DNA from 4 places in the Colwellia sp. Bg11-12 genome. Region 3 is predicted to be linked to each of the others. Evidence: predicted binding sites of a transcription regulator. Region 3 holds the regulator's gene; each other region holds the start of a gene.
What was found. Region 3 encodes FNR, which switches genes on or off when oxygen is low (the NO sensors DNR and NnrR bind a similar motif). Its sites were predicted from a motif close to TTGATCTAGATCAA; they were not measured.
Positions count from the first base shown of each region.

Region 1: the regulator FNR is predicted to act here: its motif matches at 1,911-1,924, upstream of hemN (oxygen-independent coproporphyrinogen III oxidase).
Region 2: the regulator FNR is predicted to act here: its motif matches at 2,211-2,224, upstream of H4J39_RS05240 (GbsR/MarR family transcriptional regulator).
Region 4: the regulator FNR is predicted to act here: its motif matches at 3,721-3,734, upstream of yegQ (tRNA 5-hydroxyuridine modification protein YegQ).

Region 1 covers NZ_JACGUZ010000078.1:65,480-71,203, forward strand. Annotated here, with positions in the region: gene H4J39_RS15170 (DUF1285 domain-containing protein) at 1-433, shown strand, start outside; gene hemN (oxygen-independent coproporphyrinogen III oxidase) at 474-1,844, opposite strand; gene H4J39_RS15180 (DUF2489 domain-containing protein) at 1,953-2,444, opposite strand; gene yihI (Der GTPase-activating protein YihI) at 2,454-3,038, opposite strand; gene H4J39_RS15190 (VOC family protein) at 3,822-4,352, opposite strand; gene H4J39_RS15195 (M61 family metallopeptidase) at 4,479-5,724, opposite strand, start outside.
Region 2 covers NZ_JACGUZ010000056.1:199,810-205,533, reverse strand. Annotated here, with positions in the region: gene H4J39_RS05255 (PH domain-containing protein) at 1-540, shown strand, start outside; gene H4J39_RS05250 (sulfotransferase) at 547-1,197, shown strand; gene H4J39_RS05245 (DUF2750 domain-containing protein) at 1,252-1,623, opposite strand; gene H4J39_RS05240 (GbsR/MarR family transcriptional regulator) at 2,273-2,818, shown strand; gene H4J39_RS05235 (cytochrome ubiquinol oxidase subunit I) at 2,936-4,303, shown strand; gene cydB (cytochrome d ubiquinol oxidase subunit II) at 4,307-5,305, shown strand; gene secF (protein translocase subunit SecF) at 5,477-5,724, opposite strand, start outside.
Region 3 covers NZ_JACGUZ010000061.1:36,644-42,367, forward strand. Annotated here, with positions in the region: gene H4J39_RS08120 (heavy metal translocating P-type ATPase) at 1-1,166, shown strand, start outside; gene ccoS (cbb3-type cytochrome oxidase assembly protein CcoS) at 1,196-1,408, shown strand; gene H4J39_RS08130 (sulfite exporter TauE/SafE family protein) at 1,414-2,091, shown strand; gene fnr (fumarate/nitrate reduction transcriptional regulator Fnr) at 2,135-2,854, shown strand; gene uspE (universal stress protein UspE) at 3,001-3,927, shown strand; gene ttcA (tRNA 2-thiocytidine(32) synthetase TtcA) at 4,055-5,017, shown strand; gene H4J39_RS08150 (NCS2 family permease) at 5,036-5,724, shown strand, end outside.
Region 4 covers NZ_JACGUZ010000056.1:126,356-132,079, forward strand. Annotated here, with positions in the region: gene ptsP (phosphoenolpyruvate--protein phosphotransferase) at 1-170, shown strand, start outside; gene H4J39_RS04905 (sulfite exporter TauE/SafE family protein) at 207-1,028, shown strand; gene H4J39_RS04910 (thymidylate synthase) at 1,089-1,922, shown strand; gene H4J39_RS04915 (YfhL family 4Fe-4S dicluster ferredoxin) at 1,983-2,228, opposite strand; gene yegQ (tRNA 5-hydroxyuridine modification protein YegQ) at 2,238-3,638, opposite strand; gene H4J39_RS04925 (HDOD domain-containing protein) at 3,903-4,745, shown strand; gene tolC (outer membrane channel protein TolC) at 4,912-5,724, opposite strand, start outside.

The DNA of each region.
Region 1 (5,724 bases), on a different contig from region 3:
TGGTGACTGGTTTTATGGTGGCACAATATTCAAACGCTTATCGTTAGTTAAACTCTTCGCTTCGGTTTTGTTAAAAGAAGTAGGGAGTGAAGGTGATGAGTATTTTTTAGTCACGCCAGTTGAGAAGGTCAAAATTACCGTTGAAGATGCACCTTTTGTTTTAACACAATGGGCTTGGCAAGATGATAAAAAATCAATCATGACAGTTAGTACTAATGTCGATGATGAATTCGTGCTTGATGAAACTCACCCATTAACGATAAATGCTAATGGTGAGTTATATGTTTTAGTACGTCGTAATTTATTGGCAAAAGTACACCGTAATGTTTACTACCAATGGGCGGACTTAGCACAGGAAGTCAGCGCAGAAAAGGGCACTGAATTAAGGTTTTCTAGTGCAGGGCAGCAATTCAGTTTAGGAAAAATTGATTAATCCCTTGCCTTCTTAGTTTATAAAAGTAAGCAAGCTATGATTAAATTACCCGCGAAAAGCGTTGCTGGTTCACGTGTTTTTTCATATATGCATCAAAACTCATACAGATGATACGGATGAGCAAACGCGCTTTTTGATCGACTTTAATAAAATCAGCGGTATTTTCAACCAAACCATCTTGGATGAAAGTATTAAGTAGGGGGAGGTCTTCAGCAAAATACTTAGCAAAATCGATGTTGTACTTTTTGTTAATTAGTTTTTTATCAAGATACAAATTACACATTAATTCACGAATAACTTCGCCACGAATTAGGTCATCTGGAGATAAGCTAACGCCTTTGACTTGTGCATTTTTATTGATATCAATTGCTTTATAATAGGCCTGTAATTCTTTGACATTTTGGCTGAAAGAATTACCAATATTACTAATGGAAGAAACTCCTAAGCCGAGCAAATCACAACCACCCTTTGTCGTATATCCTTGGAAGTTACGGTGTAGTGAACCTTCTTTTTGTGCAATAGAAAGTTCATCATTAGATTTAGCAAAGTGATCCATACCAATAAAGTCGTAACCGAATCCACAAAGCTTTTCGATTGCCAGTTTCATTAAAGCAAACTTTTCTTGCGTGCTTGGTAACCATTCGTCACGTAATTTACGTTGGGCAGCAAAGCGGCTTGGTAAGTGTGCATAGCTAAATAATGAAATACGGTCAACATTCATTTCATGGGCTTTATTAAGCGTTTTGGTAAAGGTTTCTATGGTTTGATGCGGTAAACCATAGATTAAGTCGATATTAATTGAATTGAACCCCACCTGCTTTGCATGAGCAATAAAATCACTAATAAACGTGGTTGATTGCACACGGTTAATGGTTTCTTGTACTTTTTTGTCAATGTCTTGTACACCGATACTTAAACGATTAAAGCCTAAGTCAAAAAGGTGATCTGCAAGGTTCATTTCAATTTCACGAGGATCAATTTCAATACTCATCTCTACATGTTCAGCAAAGGTGAACTTTTCTTTTAATAACGAAACTAATTTTGTTATTTGGCTATGTGTTAAAAAGCTTGGTGTACCGCCACCCCAATGAAGTTGTTTCACCGTGTAGTCAGTAAAAAGTTCAGCGCGTGAATTAATTTCTTCAGCTAAAAATGTGAGGTAGGTATCGGCTTTGTCGCGGTGACGAGTAATCACTTTATTACAGCCACAGTAGTAGCAAAGACTATGGCAAAAAGGAATATGAACATACAAAGACAACTCACGGTTTGGCGAATCTTTTACTGCTTGAATAAAATCTTGTTCAGAAAACGCTTCGTGAAATTCTAATGCCGTAGGATAAGAGGTATATCTAGGGCCACTGGTATTATATTTTGACAGTAATAGGGGGTCGAAAAATTGAGTTGCTTGCATTGTGTTACCGAATTAGCGATGACTTATATTCTAAATCACAGTTTAACAATGCAAACATTAAGGGTATTGATCGAGCGCAACAAAGTTTTATTTATTTAGTAATAAAAGTTAGCTTGTTAGCATACTGATACGTTCTTGGGCATATTGATGCAATGAAATAACATCAATTTTTATCTTTGCAGATAAATTGGTTTCTGCCTTCATACGTTCAAAATCAAGTTTCATACGCTCATTTTTTGCAAGTTTCTTTCTCGCATCAAGAATTGGCATATGCTTGATTTTATTATAAAGTTCAAATATAGCAGGGAATTCTTTAGACAAACCTTCACTTAGTTTTAAAGAATCAAGCAATACACTTAAACGCCAACAGCCTTCAGCGATGTCACATTGCTCTTCCTTCATTGCGTGAGCAATAATAACCACACTACTGAGGATTTTACTATCGTGCTTTGCTAGCGCTACTTTTCTATCTTGCTCTGCCTGTTTTAGTTTAACCGTTTGCTTTTTTAGTTGAGTTAATAATTTCACTGCATAAAAAACAAGTGCAGCAATAACTATTACTCCACCAACAATTGCATAAAACCAAGGGCTTGAAAACATAATAAAACCTTATTCGAATTCTGAAAGATCGCTATTGTCAAATTTGTCCCAAAGATCATCTCCAGATTTTGCTTTATTTGTTGTTACCGGTGATTCATCTTCATCATCATCTTCTAAGCCAAGTAATTCACGTAATTGCTGATGACGTTCCATTTTTTCGTTGAAGTAATCAACGTCTTCATTACTTAGTGAGATATCTTCATCTTGTTGCGCAAGAATACTTTGTAAACGCGTATCTTCTTCAATAGCGAATAGCTCTTGCTCTAAAGAGGTGTCGGGTTCAACAACACGAATAGCCGCGATAGGAGAAATATCAGCTTTCACTTTATTTTTGGCTTTAAAAGGTTGTGTCGCTGCTTTGACAGGAACGCCCAGATCAATCAGTTTTTTACTACCAATACGTGGATCTTTATTTTCTGCTGGTGTTTGAGATTCTTTACCTGCATCAAAGGCTTCTTTCTGGCGATTACCTGCTTGCTTGCCTGTTTTTTTCTTTGGTTTTCTATCAACAGGAACTATGGCTTTTTTCTTATCATCTTTTACTGCGCCAATAGAGCCAGTGCCTTGTTTTCTAGATTTTTTGTTACGAGACATAAAATAATTTCGTTTGTAAATTCAATCGTTGTATTTTACGTTATATTGTGGCAAACAGCGATAGCGTTTTTCATGATTAATCTTCAGGCATAAAAAAACGATGAACAAGTCATCGTTTTCGTAAATTTTAAGTGGTTATCCTAACCTATTAGCAATTCCATTTAAGCTCTAACGTATTATTATTTTTTATGTTGCGTTAAATACTTAATTTATTTTTTTATTGGTCATCATGACACTTTATTTGGCTGTCCGTATGGGTCGTATAGACCTAAATATCAACAATCATCCTGATAGTAACTTAATCATCCGTATTTTTATAAAGGTAACTTTCTACTAAGAGAAGGTTAAATGCTTTCCATGCAGTTCAATCCATATTGTTATTTGGCTACAAAGTAGCTGAGCAATACTCTACCTTAGTTTGTAAAAGCCGCAAGTTATAAATACATGTTTATTTACATCTTATTAATTAAAAAATCTTAATTCATTGTTTTTTATTGCTATTAATGTCTATGGAAGTTAATGAATGGTAAGAATAGTTATTGTTTATGGCTTATGTCTTACAAATTTAGTCATGTATGTAGTACGTATTTTTGTTGGCTTTATATACGAAATTCTTCGTTTAATGGCTGGGCAACCTGACAAATAAGTAAAAATATAGTGTTATATACGGCTTTATATCTTTATGGTGTGAGGGATTTTAGATAAGAGAATACGAAAGGAAAAACTAAGCAGAATAAAAAATTCAACTTAGTTTGTCTATAGTACGATTAAGACAGGGGAAAACTAATCTAGCTCGTGTAACCAAGCAGCATGTTTTGGTGCTACTTTGGTTTCTGCCCATTCTGAAATCATTAAAGGAGCAACTTTTTTAAGTTCTGTCATTTGTTCAATTGAACCGGTATTTGCAGCCAATTCTAATCGATGGCCACTTGGGTCAAAGAAATAAATAGATTTAAATACACCGTGGTTTACTGGACCTAGCACATCAACCCCCTTGGCTTGGAGCTCTGCTTTGGCTGATACTAAAGCATCAATATCTTCCACTTCTAACGCTATATGTTGAACCCAAGTAGGGGTATTTTCATCTCGCCCCATAGCTGGAGAGTTAGGGATTTCAAAAAAAGCTAACACGTTACCCATACCAGCATCTAAAAATATATGCATATAAGGGTCGGGTGCTTTTGTCGATGGCACTTCATTTTCAGCAATCGCTACAGTTAGCTCCATGTTTAAATGTTCTTTGTACCAATCAACGGTTACTTTTGCATCAGCACAACGATAAGCGACGTGGTGAATTCGTTTCATTTTGATCATTTTAAATTCCTAGTCTTCTATTTTTTAAACAATAAGACAATTTTTACACAAGGTAACTTTTGTTACTAGTTTTCTGTTTTTTAATGAATAACTATTTTTGCTGTTTTTGTGGCAAAAAATTTACAGTTAATTTATACAGCGCCATTTTTTGCTGAGCGCATTGTCGACTTCAGTAATAGCAATGGCGGCTAAAGGAGAATCAATAAACACAATCTCATTGGTTATTAATTGATCATCACGAAAATAGTGGCAAGTTACCTGAGTATTTTCTGGCAAATGCTCAGCAAGTTGTTGTAATGATTTTTCACTAACTTGTATATTATTGACAGAGATCAAAATGTCATTTACCGCTAAGCCTGCCTGAGCCGCAGGCGATTTTTCTATAACTTGAGTGATTTTTACTCCTAATGGCAATGCTTTATATTGAGCACCAATGTAAGGTGAATACACATCATTTCCCGTCGTCTCTAAACTATTAAGGTGTTTGAATTTTTGTGCGGTAAATGCAATACCTACTTGTTTAAGTAAGGGGGCTAAGTTAACGCGTTGAGCATTGTAGAGTAAGTCATGAAAAGATGAGGTAATATCTTCATTACATAGGATATTTGCAATATTAATAAAGTCTTCTTCGCAGGTACCCATTTGGGTTCTGCCAAAATGTATCCATAATTCACGCATTAACGTGTCTAAACTATGGACACCTGCTGATTTTTCACGAATAGTTAAATCCAACCAAAGCGCAATTAAAGACCCTTTAGTGTAGTAACTCACAATATTATTAACTGCATCAGGCCCCTGTTGATAAAACTTAGTCCAAGTATCGTAACTTGAAGCAGTGACACTTTGTTTGAGTTCACCTTGACCCCGATAAACACGTGTAGCTGTTTTTGAAAGTTGTTTCAGATAGTCTTCAAAGCTGATTAATCCGGTACGAAATAATGAAAAATCATCATAATAAGAAGTGATCCCTTCATATGCCCACAGTTGTGTCGTGTGAACTTCCTGTTGCAAATTGTAAGGTCTAAATTCTTTGGGCTTAATTCGACAAATATTCCAAGCATGAAAGTATTCGTGTGAACACAAGCTTAAAAATGTTTGATAATTCTCTGTTGTTTCATCAGGTTTATTAGGGTTTGGTAAATCGAAACGACTGGCTTGTAAAATAGTTGAATTTTTATGTTCAAGCCCCCCAAATCCGCTACCTAATAAATGAGTAATAAACCAGTATTCTTTAAAAGGGGCTTCTTTAAACAAATTAATATGATGCTGACAAAGCTTAGCAATATCTACTTTTAAGCGCTCTCGATCACCAAAATGTTGGCTAGTAAAGACTAAGTGATGAATAACACCTTCGACAACAAATTCGAAAGCA
Region 2 (5,724 bases), on a different contig from region 3:
CAAGCGAGTGCGCAAAATAGTCATATTATTGTGCCGTCAATCAACCCAAATGAATGTTTGACCTTAATAAACGATGTTTACCCCAATAATAAGATGATGAGTATCGATTACCACCGTATTAGCAAACGCTTTTTACTGCGCAATATTGGTTATATTCTTTCACCCATGTTTATTCTACTTTCGGTTCTTTTTATCACCCTTGATAAAGCTAATTTTTTAATGGTGTTAACGCCCGGTTATTTATTTATGAGTGTATTAGTTTTTATGCGCTGGCTGCGATGGGGCTATGCTAATGATGATGATTTAATTTATATTCGTAAAGGCTATTTTGGCGTCGACTATACTTGTTTTCCTATTTTTAAAACTCAACAAGTTCAATTTAAACAAAGTTGGTTCCAAGAGCGTCACCAGCTCAGTTCAATAAGAATCGTACTCGCTGCAGGCGCTCAGGACATTCCTTTTATCAAGCAAAAGCTTGCTTATCAATTACTCGACGATGTGCTTTACCAAGTAGAAAGCAGCCAAAAGTCTTGGATGTAGGCCTTAATGAATAATACTAAAATATTTATTATCGGCTTACCTCGCTCTGGCACCACCAGTATTTGTGCAGCAATGCTTGAGCTAGGCTATACCGTTGCACACACCGCTTATACACAAAAAACGTTTGATGAAGCACAAGTCATTGCCGACACCCCCATCTTTGCTGATTTTAAACGTTTAGATAAATTTTATCCTAACAGTAAATTTATTTACTTAGCGCGAAAATCTGACCAGTGGTTACCCTCAATTAAACAGTTGCTACAACGTATGTATATTAATGTGACGCGTGCTGACGGTGGCTTTAATACTATTATTAAACGTTGCTACGTAAGTACATTTTCACCTTTTACATTAGAAAATATCAACAATGACATGTTTTTAGCCCGTTGTTACTTGCAACATAACCATGAAGTGCTGCAATATTTCTCTGAGCGCACGCAAGATTTACTCACAATAGATGTTAGCCAGCCAGCGAGTTACCAACAATTGCTCAGTTTTTTATCAATAGCACAAGGGAGTAATCTAGGAAATTTTGAAAAGCTCAATAGTGGTGGAAAAGTTACCGCATGGAAGGATTTAAAACATGAGAGAAAAATAGAGTCGACTAAAAATGGCCGCATGAGTTTATTAGACTATTTAGAGTTTTCAGCAGAATAACAAAAGCACATTGAGTTTTATAAACATAAAATCAACATGCGCTTTTTATGAATTTTACAAGGCTTCAATTTCAGCAAGAGCTTGGCTAAATTCAGCTAAGTCTAATTCAACGTACTCATTATCCTCAGCTTGATTTGATTCTTCTAGCCAATTAATACCCACAATAACGCCATCTTCACCAAGGTCTTCAAGCCAAAACTCTAACCAGTCGCTTAACGTTATTTTAGTCGGTACATATTCTTGCCATTCATCAATACAATGTATTTGAGCAAGTGCTTGGCTTGACCATAGTGGCATAACGTCAGTGTTTTCAAAGTTAATTGAGTCAAGTACCACCCAATCTTCTCCTGATTTTTCTTGCAGTGCCCAAAACGATTGTGCGGTTTTAACGTCGGCTAAAAAGGTGCTTAAAATTGTTGAATTCATAATTATTTATATCAATTAAGTGATGAGCAGACATTAATTATCTCACACCGTACTCGCTTCTAACATAACAATTTATAGTAAAAGTACTTTAGGATTATCTGCTAGGCAAAAAAAAGCCGCGTAAGTTACGCGGCGTAAAAACATTTGCAAGGGAGTAACAAACGTTTGGTTTAAGAGCTTAACCCTTAAGAACTAGAGTAATTATACTAATAATTAGTATCATGTAAAGCATTCATGTAATTAAAATACAAAAAAAACATTATTTAATCAAATAAACTCATACAAACTCATATAAACTCCATGATAATTGAATTAGTGTTATAAAATTCCACCTTGTCGTAATAATGTTACTCATACGAGATATTAATTACCCGTTATTCTTTAAGTATTCCCTTCGCCAAAGCTAAAAGTAACGTGTTAATTTTAATGATGAGTCATTGATATAATAACGGTTTAAATACGTTGACCTTAACGTTTAACAAATCAACGCGTCCACTAAGACAATAACCTTTCATACCCCCTTTATCTTCACTTTATTTCAAATCTACATTCCTGATAAATAAAGCGCCCCAAAGACATAAAAAAGCTTGATCTAAATCAAGAACAGTTTAAACTTTCAGAAATTACTGAAAGTTCAGAAGACTTAATTATGATAATGACAACTAAAATTGAATCGTTTGTTATGCACTGTGGGGAAATGGGCAGTCGCTGGGGCTTTAACCGCACTGTTGGTCAAATGTATGGCCTACTAACCATTCATAACGAACCACTTACCGCGGTACAAATATCTGAAGCACTCAATATATCTCGTGGCAATGTCAGCATGGGTATTAAAGAATTGCAGTCTTGGCGATTAGTACAAGTACAGCATAAACCTAAAGACCGCAAAGAATATTACTCGCCTGCAGGCTCTATCTGGGAAATGGCAATACGCATATTTGAAGAGCGCCGCAAACGTGAAGTTGACCCGACACTGTCATTATTACGCGATAATTTGTTAGATGAACCCGCTAACCCTCAAGAGCAATATGCGCAAGAAAGAATGCATGAAATGCATGATCTGCTTGAAACTATTACTCATTGGGCTTCAGAGCTACAAAGTATGAGTCCAGATAAACTCAACACCCTGATGAAGCTTGGGGCTGGTGTAAGCAAGGTTATAGATATGAAGGATAAGTTTTTGAAAAAAAACTAAACAAATACTTTTCTATTTTTAATCATTTAAAAACATCCAAAGTGGTAAGAATTATCACATTAATACGTTAATCCCATCAACACTCAACAGTGTTCAAGCGGGTTTATGGAGTAAATCATGTTAGAAACCTTAATGCTCTCGCGCATACAGTTTGCCGCTAATATTAGTTTTCATATTTTATTTCCCACAATAACCATCGCCCTTAGCTGGTTTTTGTTTTACTTCAAATTACGTTTTGATCAAACCGGTGATCCAGTTTGGATGCGCGCATACCGTTTTTGGGTTAAAATTTTTGCCCTCACCTTTGCAATAGGTGTAGTTACCGGTATTACCATGTCGTTTCAATTTGGTACCAACTGGCCAAAGTTTATGGAAACTGTCGGTAATATTGCTGGTCCATTATTAGGCTATGAAGTGCTAACCGCATTCTTTTTAGAAGCCGGGTTTTTGGGGATTATGTTATTTGGTATGAACCGAGTTTCCGCTCGAATACATACGTTATCAACGCTAATTGTTGCTTTTGGCACCAGTTTGTCGTCCTTTTGGATTTTAGCGCTTAATTCTTGGATGCAAACACCTCAAGGCCATGAAATGAGAGATGGAGTGGCCTATCCAGTTGATTGGTTCGCTATTATTTTTAATCCATCGTTCCCCTACAAATTATCTCACATGCTAGTTGCATCAGGTTTAACCGCCGCCTTTTTAGTAGCAGGCATTAGTGCTTATCGATTACTAAAAGGTGACGATAAAAAAGCGCCAAAATTAACCCTCAAAATAGCATTAACCGTAGCGGCTATACTTGCGCCTACCCAAATATTTCTAGGCGATATGCATGGTTTAAATACGTTAGAGCATCAACCACAAAAAATTGCAGCAATGGAAGGTATTTGGCATACCGAAAAAGGTGCACCTTTATTATTATTTGCCCTACCTGATGAAGAGCAGAAGACCAATAATTTTGAAATCGCAATCCCTAAGATGGCAAGCTTTATATTAACGCATGATTTAAATGGCGAAATAAAAGGCTTAAACGAATTTGAAGGTAATCACCCCCCTGTTGCGCCTGTGTTTTTTGCTTTTAGAGTTATGGTTGGCTTAGGTATGCTGATGCTTGCTATCGCTTGGCTTAGCCGCTTTTTATTATGGCGCAAAAATCAATTACCTCCTTGGTTGTTAAAAACCCTTGTTGTGATGAGTTTTTCTGGCTGGATAGCGACATTAGCAGGTTGGTATGTCACTGAAATTGGCCGCCAACCTTGGTTAGTAACAGGGATTTTAACGGTGAAAGATGCTGCGACAGATATAGCACCAGAAAACGTAGGCATCACACTAACACTTTATTTGGTTTTATACGTTGTCATTATGGTTGCTTATTTACACACCATTTTCACTATGGCTGGACGTGCCATTGAAATAGAAGAAATCAGTATTGATGAACAGGTTAAGCCGGTAATTAATACTCCAACAAACACGGTTGAGGGCTAGATTATGTTTGAAGAATATACATTAGCAATAATTTTTGTCTCATTGATGGGCTTTTCAATTTTACTTTATGCCGTATTAGATGGCTTTGATTTGGGGGTTGGTATATTGCTCCCTCTTGATCAAACAGACAACGCCGATACGATGATAGCGTCAATTGGCCCATTCTGGGATGCGAACGAAACTTGGCTGGTACTCGCAATTGGCTTATTGCTTATCGCATTTCCAGCAGCACACAGTTACATATTTAAAGAACTATACTTACCAACCGCAATTTTGTTAATTAGCTTAGTCTTGCGCGGTGTTGCTTTTGATTTTCGTGCAAAAGCCGCCTTTAGCCATAAACCTACTTGGAACAGAGTCTTTAAAGGAGGCTCATTGGTTGCCTCTCTGAGCCAAGGCTATATGTTAGGCATGTATGTTATGGGCTTTGAAGCCACTTTAGCCGCTTACAGTTTTAGCTTATTAAGTGCCTTTGGTGTTGCCGCCGCTTATAGTTATATAGGGGCGTGTTGGTTAATTATGAAAACTGAAGGCGAGTTACAAATACAAGCCGTTGCTTGGGCTAGAAAAACAGCTTTGGTTTGTTTTATCGGTGTTATTACGGTATCGCTCGTTAACCCGTTAATAAATCCTAATGTCTATGACAAGTGGTTCTCTTCACCTAATGCATTGATGATATTACCTTTACCTTTTATTTGCTTTGCGCTGTTTATTTTTAGCTTTATTCAATTGAAGCAGTTACCTAAGGTCAATGATAAAGGTTGTTGGCGCCCCTTTGTAGCTGCGGTTGCCATATTTACTTTATGTTTCTTTGGTTTAGCTTTTAGCTTTTTCCCTTATATTGTGCCAAATAAGCTGACTATCTGGGAAACAGCATCAGCACCTGAATCTTTAAACTTTGTTTTGTGGGGCACTATCATTGTGGTCCCAGTAATATTTAGTTATACCGCATTTTCTTATCGGGTATTTTGGGGCAAGGTAAGAGAGCTAAGATACCATTAACGGTTCATCTTATAACTTAACGTGAGTATCAAGATAGAGTGGATAAGCTATTACGCCTGAGTATCCATTCATCATTTTATCCTTTGGCTCTTCCCATCAGCTTTCATTAGGCAATAAAAAGCCGAGTATCATACTCGGCTTTTGGTTAAACACTCATTGTCTTTATCTGAGTTAAGGTGTCATCTCTTCTTGATCTGCACCTTCTTTGTCAATAACTTCTGGTATCAAATCTTCTTTAGAAATACCAAAAGCAAGCGCAACAGAACTTGCCACATAGATAGACGAGTAAGTACCGACAAACACACCAAATAATAACGCGGTTGCGAAACCATGAATAAGCTCACCACCTCTAAAGAATAGCGCGGCGAGTACTAATAACGTCGTTATTGACGTGATAAACGTACGACTTAACGTTTGCG
Region 3 (5,724 bases):
AAGCACATAAACCCAAATTAGCTAAATTATCAGATAAAATAGCACAATATTTTGTTGCTCTTATTTTACTGACCGCTATAGGTACCGCTTTATACTGGCATCAACATTTACCTGAGGAAGCCTTTTGGATCACGTTGTCTGTTCTTGTTGCTACCTGCCCCTGCGCTTTGTCTCTTGCCACACCCACTGCGTTAACTTGTGCGACCACACGCTTAAACCGCGAAGGCATCATGATAAAATCAGCACATGTTATGGAGACCTTACCTAAGATAACCACCATTGCCTTTGATAAAACCGGTACCTTAACCTCGGGTGATTTTTCTATTAATCGAACTCAACTATTTAATAGTGAGCATTATAAATATAGTAAACAGCAAGTTTTATCTATAGCAGCAGCACTTGAGTCTTATTCAGAACACCCCTTAGCCAAACCGTTTAAATCATTTCGTGATTATTCATACACCACTGAACAGGTAGAGATTAAATCAGGTTTTGGCATTCAGGGTAAAGTGAATGGTAAATACTATCGGATAGGTAAACCACAATGGTTACTGAGTGAAACAAACAAATTAACTGAATTTGAAACCGCTTCATGTTTATTATTAGAAGATAATAAATTAGTGGCGGCATTTTATTTAACGGATGAGATCCGTGAAGATGCTAAAAAACTCTTAGGTAATTTGAAGAAAAAAAATATATATACCATTATGCTATCAGGTGATCACGCAGTGGGATGTAACAAAGTTCAAGCGTTACTTCATTTAGATGAAGTACACAGTACTTTGACGGCGACAGATAAAATGGCGATTATTAAGCGACAACCCAATGGTTCAACCGTTGCGATGGTTGGAGACGGCGTAAATGACACCCCCGTATTTGGCGCAGCTCATATTTCTATTGCGATGGGTAGTGGTACTGATATAGCCAAAAGCGGTGCAGACGTTATTTTATTGAATAATCGTTTAAAGTCAGTAACAACGCTGACACGTGTCGCGAGTAAAACACGCCGTATTATTTGGCAAAATTATTTATGGGCATTTGGTTATAATGCTATCGTATTACCACTTGCCGTTGCAGGTTTCATTACTCCATACATGGCTGTAATAGGCATGTCGGCGAGTTCAATATTAGTGATCACCAATTCATTACGTTTACTCAAAAAATAATCGTGACACAAAAATAGAGAATAAAGACAATGAGCATTATTTATATTTTGATCCCTATTGCGATAATACTAACGGCCTTAGGCATATATCTATTTTTTTGGGCAGTAAAAACTGAACAATTTGATGATTTAGAAAAACAAGGCATGAGTATTTTATTTGATGATAACAAAAATAAAAGCGCTGAGCGTTCAACTGAAACTAACAGTATAGAAAAAAAAGACAATGATACGGGTATTAAGTAACTAATATGCTAAGTATTGATTATTTATCTGCTTTTATTATTGGCTTATTAGGTTCGGGCCATTGCATTGGCATGTGTGGCGGCATAACCACTATGCTAACATCAGCAATATCTCCTCAACATAAGGTAAGTGATCAATTTAAACTGGTCAGTGCTTATAATTTTGGCCGTATTTTTTCTTATACCTTAATTGGTGGTATCGTTGGTTTTAGTAGTTCGATTGCTGCAAAAAATATTGGTGTGCCCTTAGGTTTTCTTCGACTGTTCGCCGCAGTATTTTTAATATTACTAGGCTTATACTTGGGTCAATGGCTAATGTGGCTATCAAAAGTTGAAAAAATAGGTAAAGTGCTTTGGCGCTTTTTATCACCATTAAGTAAGAGGTTTATCCCTGTAAAAAATACTAAACAAGCTTTAGCATTAGGCGCTATCTGGGGATGGCTACCTTGTGGTTTAGTTTATTCAACCTTAACTTGGTCATTAGCGAGTGGAAGTACTCTAAGTGGCGCCTTGATAATGACATGTTTTGGTTTAGGTACCTTGCCGGCATTGTTGAGTATTTCATTAGGTTCTTTTGGAATAAAGTCTTTGTTAACTAACATGAAATTTAAAAAAACAATGGCCTTTATGATAATTATGTATGGAATATACAGTTTAATGATTGCATATCAGCAGTTGTTTTAATATGATCGAAATTATTAAAGATAAATAAATCATTTAGGTTAATATGTATAAAAAGCCATGTTCTACATCTCAGCACATTCATTGTCAAAATTGTAGTATCAGTGAGCTATGTTTACCGTTTTCTTTAAATGAGAAAGAACTTGATACGCTAGACAGTATTATCGACCGTAAACGCCCTATTCATAAAGGTGAACAAATATTTCAAGACGGCGATAAAATGCAAGCGTTGTACGCTATTCGCTCTGGAACATTTAAAACATTCACGGTAAATGAACAAGGGGAAGAACAAATTACCGGTTTTCATTTAGCTGGCGATTTATTAGGTTTTGATGCTATTGCAGAATCAGAACACCCTAGCTTTGCAAAAGCGCTAGAAACATCAATGGTCTGTGAAATACCCTACAACACACTCGATACATTATCGAATACTATGCCGAAGTTAAAAAAACAAATTCTGCGTATGATGAGTTCGGAAATACGCTCAGATCAAGAAATGTTAACCTTACTTAATCGTAAAAATGCTGAACAGCGCTTGGCGACATTTATCTCAACACTAGCGAGTCGTTATCATGCGCGAGGGATGTCAGCGACAGACTTTCGCTTAACCATGACGCGAAGCGATATTGGTAATTATATTGGCCTAACGGTAGAAACGATTAGCCGATTATTAAATCGTTTTCAAAAAAATGAATTGATTGGCGTCGAAGGTAAGCTTATTACTATTTTAGATATGGATAAACTTAACGAGTGTGCTTCACTTTAGTTTCTATAGAAATTTACATAAAATGCTTAACATTGATCATGTTAAGCATTTTTTTTATTGAAATATTATGATGTAACGCAAATAACATGTACCAAATATAGTCTATTGTTAATATTATTAGTATTTAATGCGTTAGGAGTAAATGTATGGAAAAGTATAAAAAAATATTAGCCGTTATTGACCCCACCACTGAAAATCAAAAAGCGTTAAAGCGTGCTATTGAATTAGCTCGCTATAGTGGGGGAGAAATCACCGCATTTTTAACCATTTATGATTTATCTTATGAAATGACGACGATGCTTTCTGGCGAAGAACGTGAAGCAATGCGCCAGTCTGTTATTAATGATAGTCAACAATGGTTAGCAGAAAAAATTTCTGAAATTAATCACGATAATATTAACATAGACATTTGTATTATTTGGCATAACCGTCCATTTGAGAAAATAATCAAAAAAGTGCTTGCTGAAAATTTTAATATTGTTATCAAAGGCACACATCAACACGATAAGCTAAAATCTGTTATTTTTACGCCAACAGACTGGCATATTCTCAGAAAATGCCCTTGTCCTGTATTACTTGTTAAAGATCATAGCTGGCCAAGCAATGGTAATTTGCTTACCGCACTTAACATGGGCAGTGACGATGAAGAGCACAAAGCACTTAATAAAAAATTAACTCAAGAATCGATTGCTTTCTCATCACTCATTAAGGCTAATATCCACTTAGTTAATTCTTACCCAGGTACGCCTGTAAATATTGCCATTGAAATCCCAGAGTTTAATGCCTGCGAATATAACGAGACCATGTTTAACCACCATAGAAGTGCAATGGAAAGTCATGCAAATAGTTACAACATACCCATTGAAAACACGCACGTGAAAGAGGGTTTACCTGAAGATGTTATTCAAAGTATTTCTAACGAAATCGATGCAGAATTAGTTGTTTTAGGAACCATTGGCCGTACAGGAATTTCAGCAGCATTGATCGGCAATACCGCAGAGCACGTAATTGACCGTCTAAACTGTGATGTATTAGCCATTAAACCTGATGGCTACATTTCGCCTCTAGCATAAGGTCTATTAGCGTCAGGTTTAGATCTTTAAATATAAATTAAAAAGCCAAGAGTTTTCTTGGCTTTTTGCTATACTACGCGCCGTAAAAATCGATATTTTTTCATTATAAATAGCACTAGGAAACACTATGAGCGCTCAATCAGCGACACCAATAACAACTTTAACAGCCAGCCAAAAAATACAGCTGAGTAAACTTGAAAAACGCTTAAGACGCCATGTTGGTCAAGCTATTGCACAATACAATATGATAGAAGATGGCGATAAAATAATGGTTTGTGTCTCTGGGGGCAAAGACAGTTATGCCCTACTCGCTATTTTAATGTTATTGAAAGAATCTGCGCCCATTCATTTTGATATCGTGGCAGTTAACCTTGATCAAAAACAACCTGGTTTTCCTGAGCATATTTTGCCCGCATATCTAGAATCGTTGGGGGTTGAATACAAAATAGCGCAAGAAGATACCTATTCAATTGTTAAAGACAAAATCCCTGAAGGTAAAACCACTTGTAGTTTATGTTCTCGTTTACGCAGAGCCATTTTATATAAAGTCGCGGCAGAAATAGGCGCCACTAAAATTGCATTAGGCCACCATCGTGATGATATGGTTGAAACGTTAATGCTGAATATGTTCTATGGCGGAAAATTAAAATCGATGCCAGCAAAATTGGTCTCAGACAATGGCGAACATGTCGTGATCCGCCCTTTAGCTTTTTGTAAAGAAGCCGAGTTAATACAATACGCTCAACTCAAAGCCTTCCCTATTATTCCTTGTAACTTATGTGGCTCTCAGCCTAATTTACAGCGTCAAAATATCAAGAAGATGCTACAAGACTGGAATGTGAATCACCCAGGACGAATTGAATCAATGTTTACAGCAATTCGCAACGTTGTTCCCTCACATTTATGCGATAGCGAATTATTTGATTTTAAAGCTATTAATGCTCAATCAGGGGTTATCAATGGCGGTGATATCGCTTTTGATGATGAACTTATCGTTGCTCCTCAATTAACCGATAACATTAATATTGAGCATAATTCAAAAAATAATCTATCATTTAATAACGCATTGAATATTATCGAAATAAAATAATAATACCTGGCTAAAAATATGCTTGAAAAACTTTTCAAATTAACGGAACACGGCACGAATGTAAAACAAGAAATCATTGCGGGTTTGACGACTTTTTTAACCATGGCTTACATTATTTTTGTTAACCCTGCGATGTTGGCAAATACAGGGATGGACCACGGGGCAATATTTGTTGCAACATGTCTTGCTGCTGCTATTGGCTGTTTTGTGATGGGCTTGTTAGCTAATTACCCTATCGCATTAGCGCCTGGTATGGGATTGAATGCTTTTTTCACCTATACCGTAGTGCTAGAAATGGGCTATAGCTGGCAAATCGCTTTAGGTGGTGTATTCATCTCTGGTTGTTTTTTTGTATTACTTAGCCTGTTTAATATTCGCGAATGGATCATCAACTCAATTCCACATTCATTACGTTTTGGCATTGCTGCGGGTATCGGATTGTTTCTTGCTTTTATTGCCTTAAAGAATGCAGGTATTGTGGTGGACAGCCCCGCGACACTATTAACATTAGGTGATATAACGTCTTTTCAAGCGGTGTTTGCCGCCATTGGATTATTTCTTATTGTTGGTTTGGTCAATCGAGGTATCAATGGTGCTGTCATGATATCGATACTCGTTATAACGGCATTGGGCATACTCATTGGTGATGTCAGCTATCAAGGTATTATATCTATGCCCCCCTCTGTACTGCCCACTTTTATGCAGCT
Region 4 (5,724 bases), on a different contig from region 3:
CGCATAATATTGCAAAAATAAAATGGGTGATCCGCCATGTTGAGTTTCATCAAGTTAAATTGATGTTGGCACATGTACTTACCCTCTCAACGTCTAAACAAGTACACAGCTATCTAAATGAACAACTTGAGCAATTTGGTTTAGGCGGTTTTGTACGTGCAGGCAGGTAGTTTTCTTCGTTACTTTAATTTAAGAAGCAGTTAATAATGTTATTGAGTATTTTTCTAACTTGCGTATTACTCGGCTCGGTTGTCGGCTTTTGTGCTGGCCTTTTAGGTATTGGTGGTGGGCTAATTATTGTACCTGCTTTGGTTTATTTATTACCACAGTTAGGGATTGAGCCAAATTTAGTGATGCCGATGGCACTTGCCACCTCGTTAGCCACTATTGTGATCACTTCACTCTCTGCTGCTTTAGCACATCATCGTAATAGTAATATCCCTTGGCCTTTGGCAAAACTATTAATGCTATCGATTGCATTAGGCTCATTGTTGGGCGCTTTTATTGCAGATATGCTTTCAGTTGAAGCTTTAAAAAACACGTTTGCTATTGCCGTTTTTCTTCTATCGTCATATATGTTTATTGCGATTAGTCGGGCCAAGAAAAATAAATTGATTAATAATAGTGATGATGAAAAACTACCCAACAACATTATTATTAAACTTATTGGCTTTTTTACTGGTATTTTAGCAAGCCTTATGGGTATTGCGGGTGGTGCTATTTTGGTGCCCGTACTAAGTTACTTTAAAGTGCCTTTACGTCAATCTATTGGGGTCGCAACAGTCAGTGGTATGGTTGTCGCTATATTTGGCGTTAGTGGTTATGTTATTGCGGGTTTTGGTGAAGAGCATCTACCCCAATACAGCTTAGGCTATGTATATCTGCCAGCTTTGCTTGGTATTATCATAACGTCTTCTTTTTTTGCTCCTATAGGGGTTAAAGCGGCAAGCAAGTTACCTGTGAGTACTATCAAAAAAGCATTTGCGATATTTTTAATGTTAGTTGCGTTAAAAATGATACTAAGCTAATAACATTTTGTATAAAATATCGTTTGTTTAAGACTACGCATTTTTAGAGAAGGAAATAGAGTGAAAGCATATTTAGATTTAATGCGACATGTTCGTGATAACGGTGTTGAAAAATCAGACCGCACAGGTACGGGCACCAAAAGTATTTTTGGTTATCAAATGCGTTTTGATTTAGCTAAAGGTTTTCCGCTGGTTACCACTAAAAAATGCCACTTAAAATCGATTATTCATGAGTTATTATGGTTCATCAAGGGTGAATCTAATATTGCGTATTTGAGTGAAAACGGCGTAAAAATTTGGGATGCCTGGGCTACAGAAGAAGGTGAACTGGGTCCAGTGTACGGGGTGCAATGGCGCAATTGGCCATCAGCAACCGGTGAAACGATTGACCAGCTTGCACAACTTATACACGACTTAAAAACTAACCCTGATTCTAGACGTCATATTATAACGGCTTGGAATCCGGCATTGTTACCTGATACATCTATTAGTCCATCAGAAAATGCAGCACAGGGCAAACAAGCCTTACCACCGTGTCATACACTTTTTCAATTTTATGTTTTAAATGGAAAACTTTCGTGTCAGCTTTACCAACGTAGTGCTGATATCTTTTTAGGGGTGCCATTTAATATTGCCAGCTATGCTTTATTTACTATGATGATCGCACAAGTTTGTGATCTAGAATTAGGTGATTTTGTACATACTTTTGGCGATGCACACTTATACTCAAATCATATGGAACAAGTTGACGAACAACTTTCGCGCACACCTTTAGCGCTGCCTACAATGAAGATAAACGCTGAAATAGACAGTATTTTTGATTTTACTTTTGAAGACTTTGAATTAGTTGATTATAAATCTCACGCTCATATAAAAGCGCCTATTTCTGTTTAGCACCCTCTATCTTAAATAAAAAAGGAGCTGGTTAGCTCCTTTTTTTAGCTGAAAATACAGTTAACCATGCATACGCATAAATTTAGCGAAGAGCGTCGCTTCATTTTCAATATGTATTAGATCTTTTTTGATACAATCAATAGGGCAAACGCTAATACAAGTAGGCTTGTCATAATGCCCGATGCATTCTGTACATTTACTGGTATCAATTTCGTAAATATCTTCACCTAATGCTATCGCCTCGTTAGGGCATTCTGGATCACACATATCACAGTTGATACATGTGCTTTGGATAATAAGTGCCATAAAGTGTCACTACGTTAGTTGATTTTTTGCAAAGGGATGGCGTGTTGTACTTCCTTGGTCAAGGTAGCGCATAATAATTCCAAAGGTTAGATCATGCTCTGTTTCTAAAAGGATTGATACTTTATGGCCAGATCCTTTCGCGTCATGAATGGCTTCTCCTTTAACATTCTCCATATGAGATAAAATAAAAGATTTATTACCTGTAGGTGTCATTAGTTCTAAGCGGTCACCGACTAAAAACTTATTCTTTACGTCAATTTCAACTAAACCTGTTTTTTCGTTGTGAGCGAGTACTTCGCCAACAAATTGTTGGGTGTCACTCTTTGAGTAGCCTTGGTCATAATTTTGTGTGTCGCCGTGGCGATGACGCTTTAAAAAACCTTCGGTATAACCACGATGAGCAAGGTGCTCTAAATCAGTATTCAAATTTTTATTAAAAGGTTTATTGTTTAAAGTGTCGTTAATGGCTTGGCGATAAATTTGTGCTGTTCGAGCACAGTAATAAAATGACTTTGTTCTGCCTTCTATTTTTAATGAATGCACCCCTATTTTAACTAAACGCTCAACATGTTCAACAGCGCGTAAATCTTTTGAATTCATGATGTAAGTGCCGTGTTCATCTTCAAACGCAGGCATATATTCACCGGGTCGGCCTTGTTCTTGAAGTAAAACAAGTTCATCGACTGGTTTTTGCCCTGGAATGATGATGTCTTTTGGCTCAGGTGTAAATATTTTTGGTTTTACTAAGACCTCTGGATTAATTGCAATTATATCGCCTGTTTCGTTTTCTTTTGCTTGATGGCTATCGTACTTCCATCGACATGAATTCGTGCATGTTCCTTGGTTTGGGTCGCGCTTATTGATATAGCCAGATAATAAGCAACGGCCAGAATATGCCATGCATAATGCACCATGAACAAAAACTTCTAATTCCATTTCAGGGCATTGAAAGCGGATCTCTTCAATTTCATCAAGTGATAATTCACGTGACAAAATAACGCGTTCAACGCCTTGTTGGTGCCAAAATTTTACTGTTGCCCAATTTACTGCATTTGCTTGAACAGAGAGATGAATTGCCATATCGGGAAATCTTTCTCGCACCATCATGATGAGTCCGGGATCAGACATGATCAACGCATCAGGTTTCATTGCTATAACGGGGGCAATATCTTTAATAAAGGTTTTCAATTTACTGTTGTGCGGAGCAATATTATTGACTAAATAAAATTTCTTACCTAAGGCATGAGCTTCATTGATGCCAATGTTCAAATTTTCTAGATTGAATTCATTATTACGTACCCTTAAAGAATAACGAGGTTGGCCTGCATAGACTGCATCAGCCCCGTAAGCAAAGGCATAACGCATGTTTTTTAAGCTTCCAGCAGGAGAGAGTAGTTCAGGTGTTAACATAATTTATGAGGTAGGTTATTTTACATTCTGCAAATTATAAGAATTTCGTTTACCTTAGGCAATCAGCTTATGAGGCGGTTCTTTGATGAAAATCATAATAAGTCATTAAAAACATAAATTACAAATAAAGGGGGGGGGAAGCTGTAAAAGTAGCATATTAAAAAATTTACTAATATTTGACCTAAAATAATAATATAAGCAAAAAAGTGTGCTATTTTTTATTTAATAGAAGTTATAAAACATAATAATAATTAAGGCGAAACTATGGGAACTGAAAATGCCCTTTATACGATTTTAGTAGAAAAAATTAAACAAGACGCACTTATACTTCCAACCTTACCAGAAATAGCACTCAAGGTACGTGAGGCTGCAGATAATCCAGACATTAATTTAAACCAAATGAGTGACATTATCGGTCATGACCCAGCATTATCTATGGGGATGTTGAAAGTCGCTAATAGCGCTATTTTAGGTCGTTCTGTAAAAGTAGAAACAGTTAATCAAGCAGTTACTCGTATTGGGCTACGCCAAATAAAAAGTATTGCTACAGCTATGGCATTAGAACAAGTATTTGTTTCTAAAAATGAAATTGTTTCAATGTATTTGAAAAAGTCATGGAAAAAAACGATTGATGTTGCCTCTGTCGCAATTAGCTTGATGACTTTTTATGTACAAGGTCATAAACATACGTCATTAACATTAGATACATTAACCCTCGCCGCGCTCGTACATAATATTGGTGTTTTACCTATTTTAACTGAAGCTGAAAATCACCCAGATGTTTTCGCTAACCCTACATTCTTACAGCAAGCTATCGCCAAGCTATCTGGAGATATAGGTGGGGAAGTGACTAAAGCTTGGGGATTTTCAGATGACTTTATCACCTTAGTGAATAGTTGGAGTGATTTAACTGTATTGCCAGCGGAAACTCATTACTTAGATTTCATTCGTGCCGGCGCTATTTATCACGGTATTTTCAAAAATGAATCTACCTGTGAAGTGCTTTTAAAGAGTTATGTGAATAAAGGCATTTTATCTGACGTGAACTTTATGGAGAGCGAAGAATTTCAAAAAATGGTGACTGATGTAAAAGCTATGTTTAGTTAATAACAACAAGCAGTCGTTAACAAAAAGCCCTGAATTTCAGGGCTTTTTATGTTCAGGATGAACGGTATAACGTGGTGCCATGGATGGCAATGAACGTATATGTTCAGGGTGCCCTTTCTTTCTATATCTAATCTAGTGCGTCCATGCACATCGATGAACGATTCGTTTACTTAGCTTCTATTAACCCTTGGTTAATATTAATTAAGTCTTGCTCGCTAATGGTTCCAGCTGCACGTTTTAACGATAAAATTGATTTTACATAGTTATAACGCGTTGAAGACAAATTACGTTTCGCGTTGTATAAATTACGCGTGCTATCTAATACATCAACAATAGTACGAGTACCCACTTCAAAGCCAGCATCTGTCGCTTTTAATGCACTTTCAGAACTAACAAGCGCTTGCTCTAGCGCTTTAATTGCCGAAACAGCAGCAATAACTGTGTTATAAGCATTTCGTGTATTACGAACAACATTGCGATGCGTTTGTTCTAAATCTTGGCTTGCGGCTACATAGTTACTTTGCGCCTGACGAACAGCACTTGTGATTGCACCACCTGAATAAATAGGCACGTTTAAAGTTATACCGATAGACTGACTATCTAGTGCTGGATTGTTAAAGGTAATATTGTTTACTTCGTTGTCTTGATCCGAGGTTGTATAGCTACCGGTTAGGCTTAACGTTGGATAATGACCTGCTCTTGCAATATTGATATTTTCTTTTGCTACGTCAACTGCTATTTTTTGACTAATAAGATCTAAGTTCTTAGCTTCAGCTGTTTGTTGCCATTCGTTAGCGCTATCAGGTATAGGACGAGAAGTGCTAAAGCGTTCAGTATTTAAGATATTTAAATCACGGGGGTAAACATTAGTAATAACACGTAATGCTTCTTCAGCAGTAAATACGCTATTTTCAGCACGAATTTCAGAAGTAACTGCATTATCGTACTGTGATTGTGCCTCATGTACATCAGTCACAGC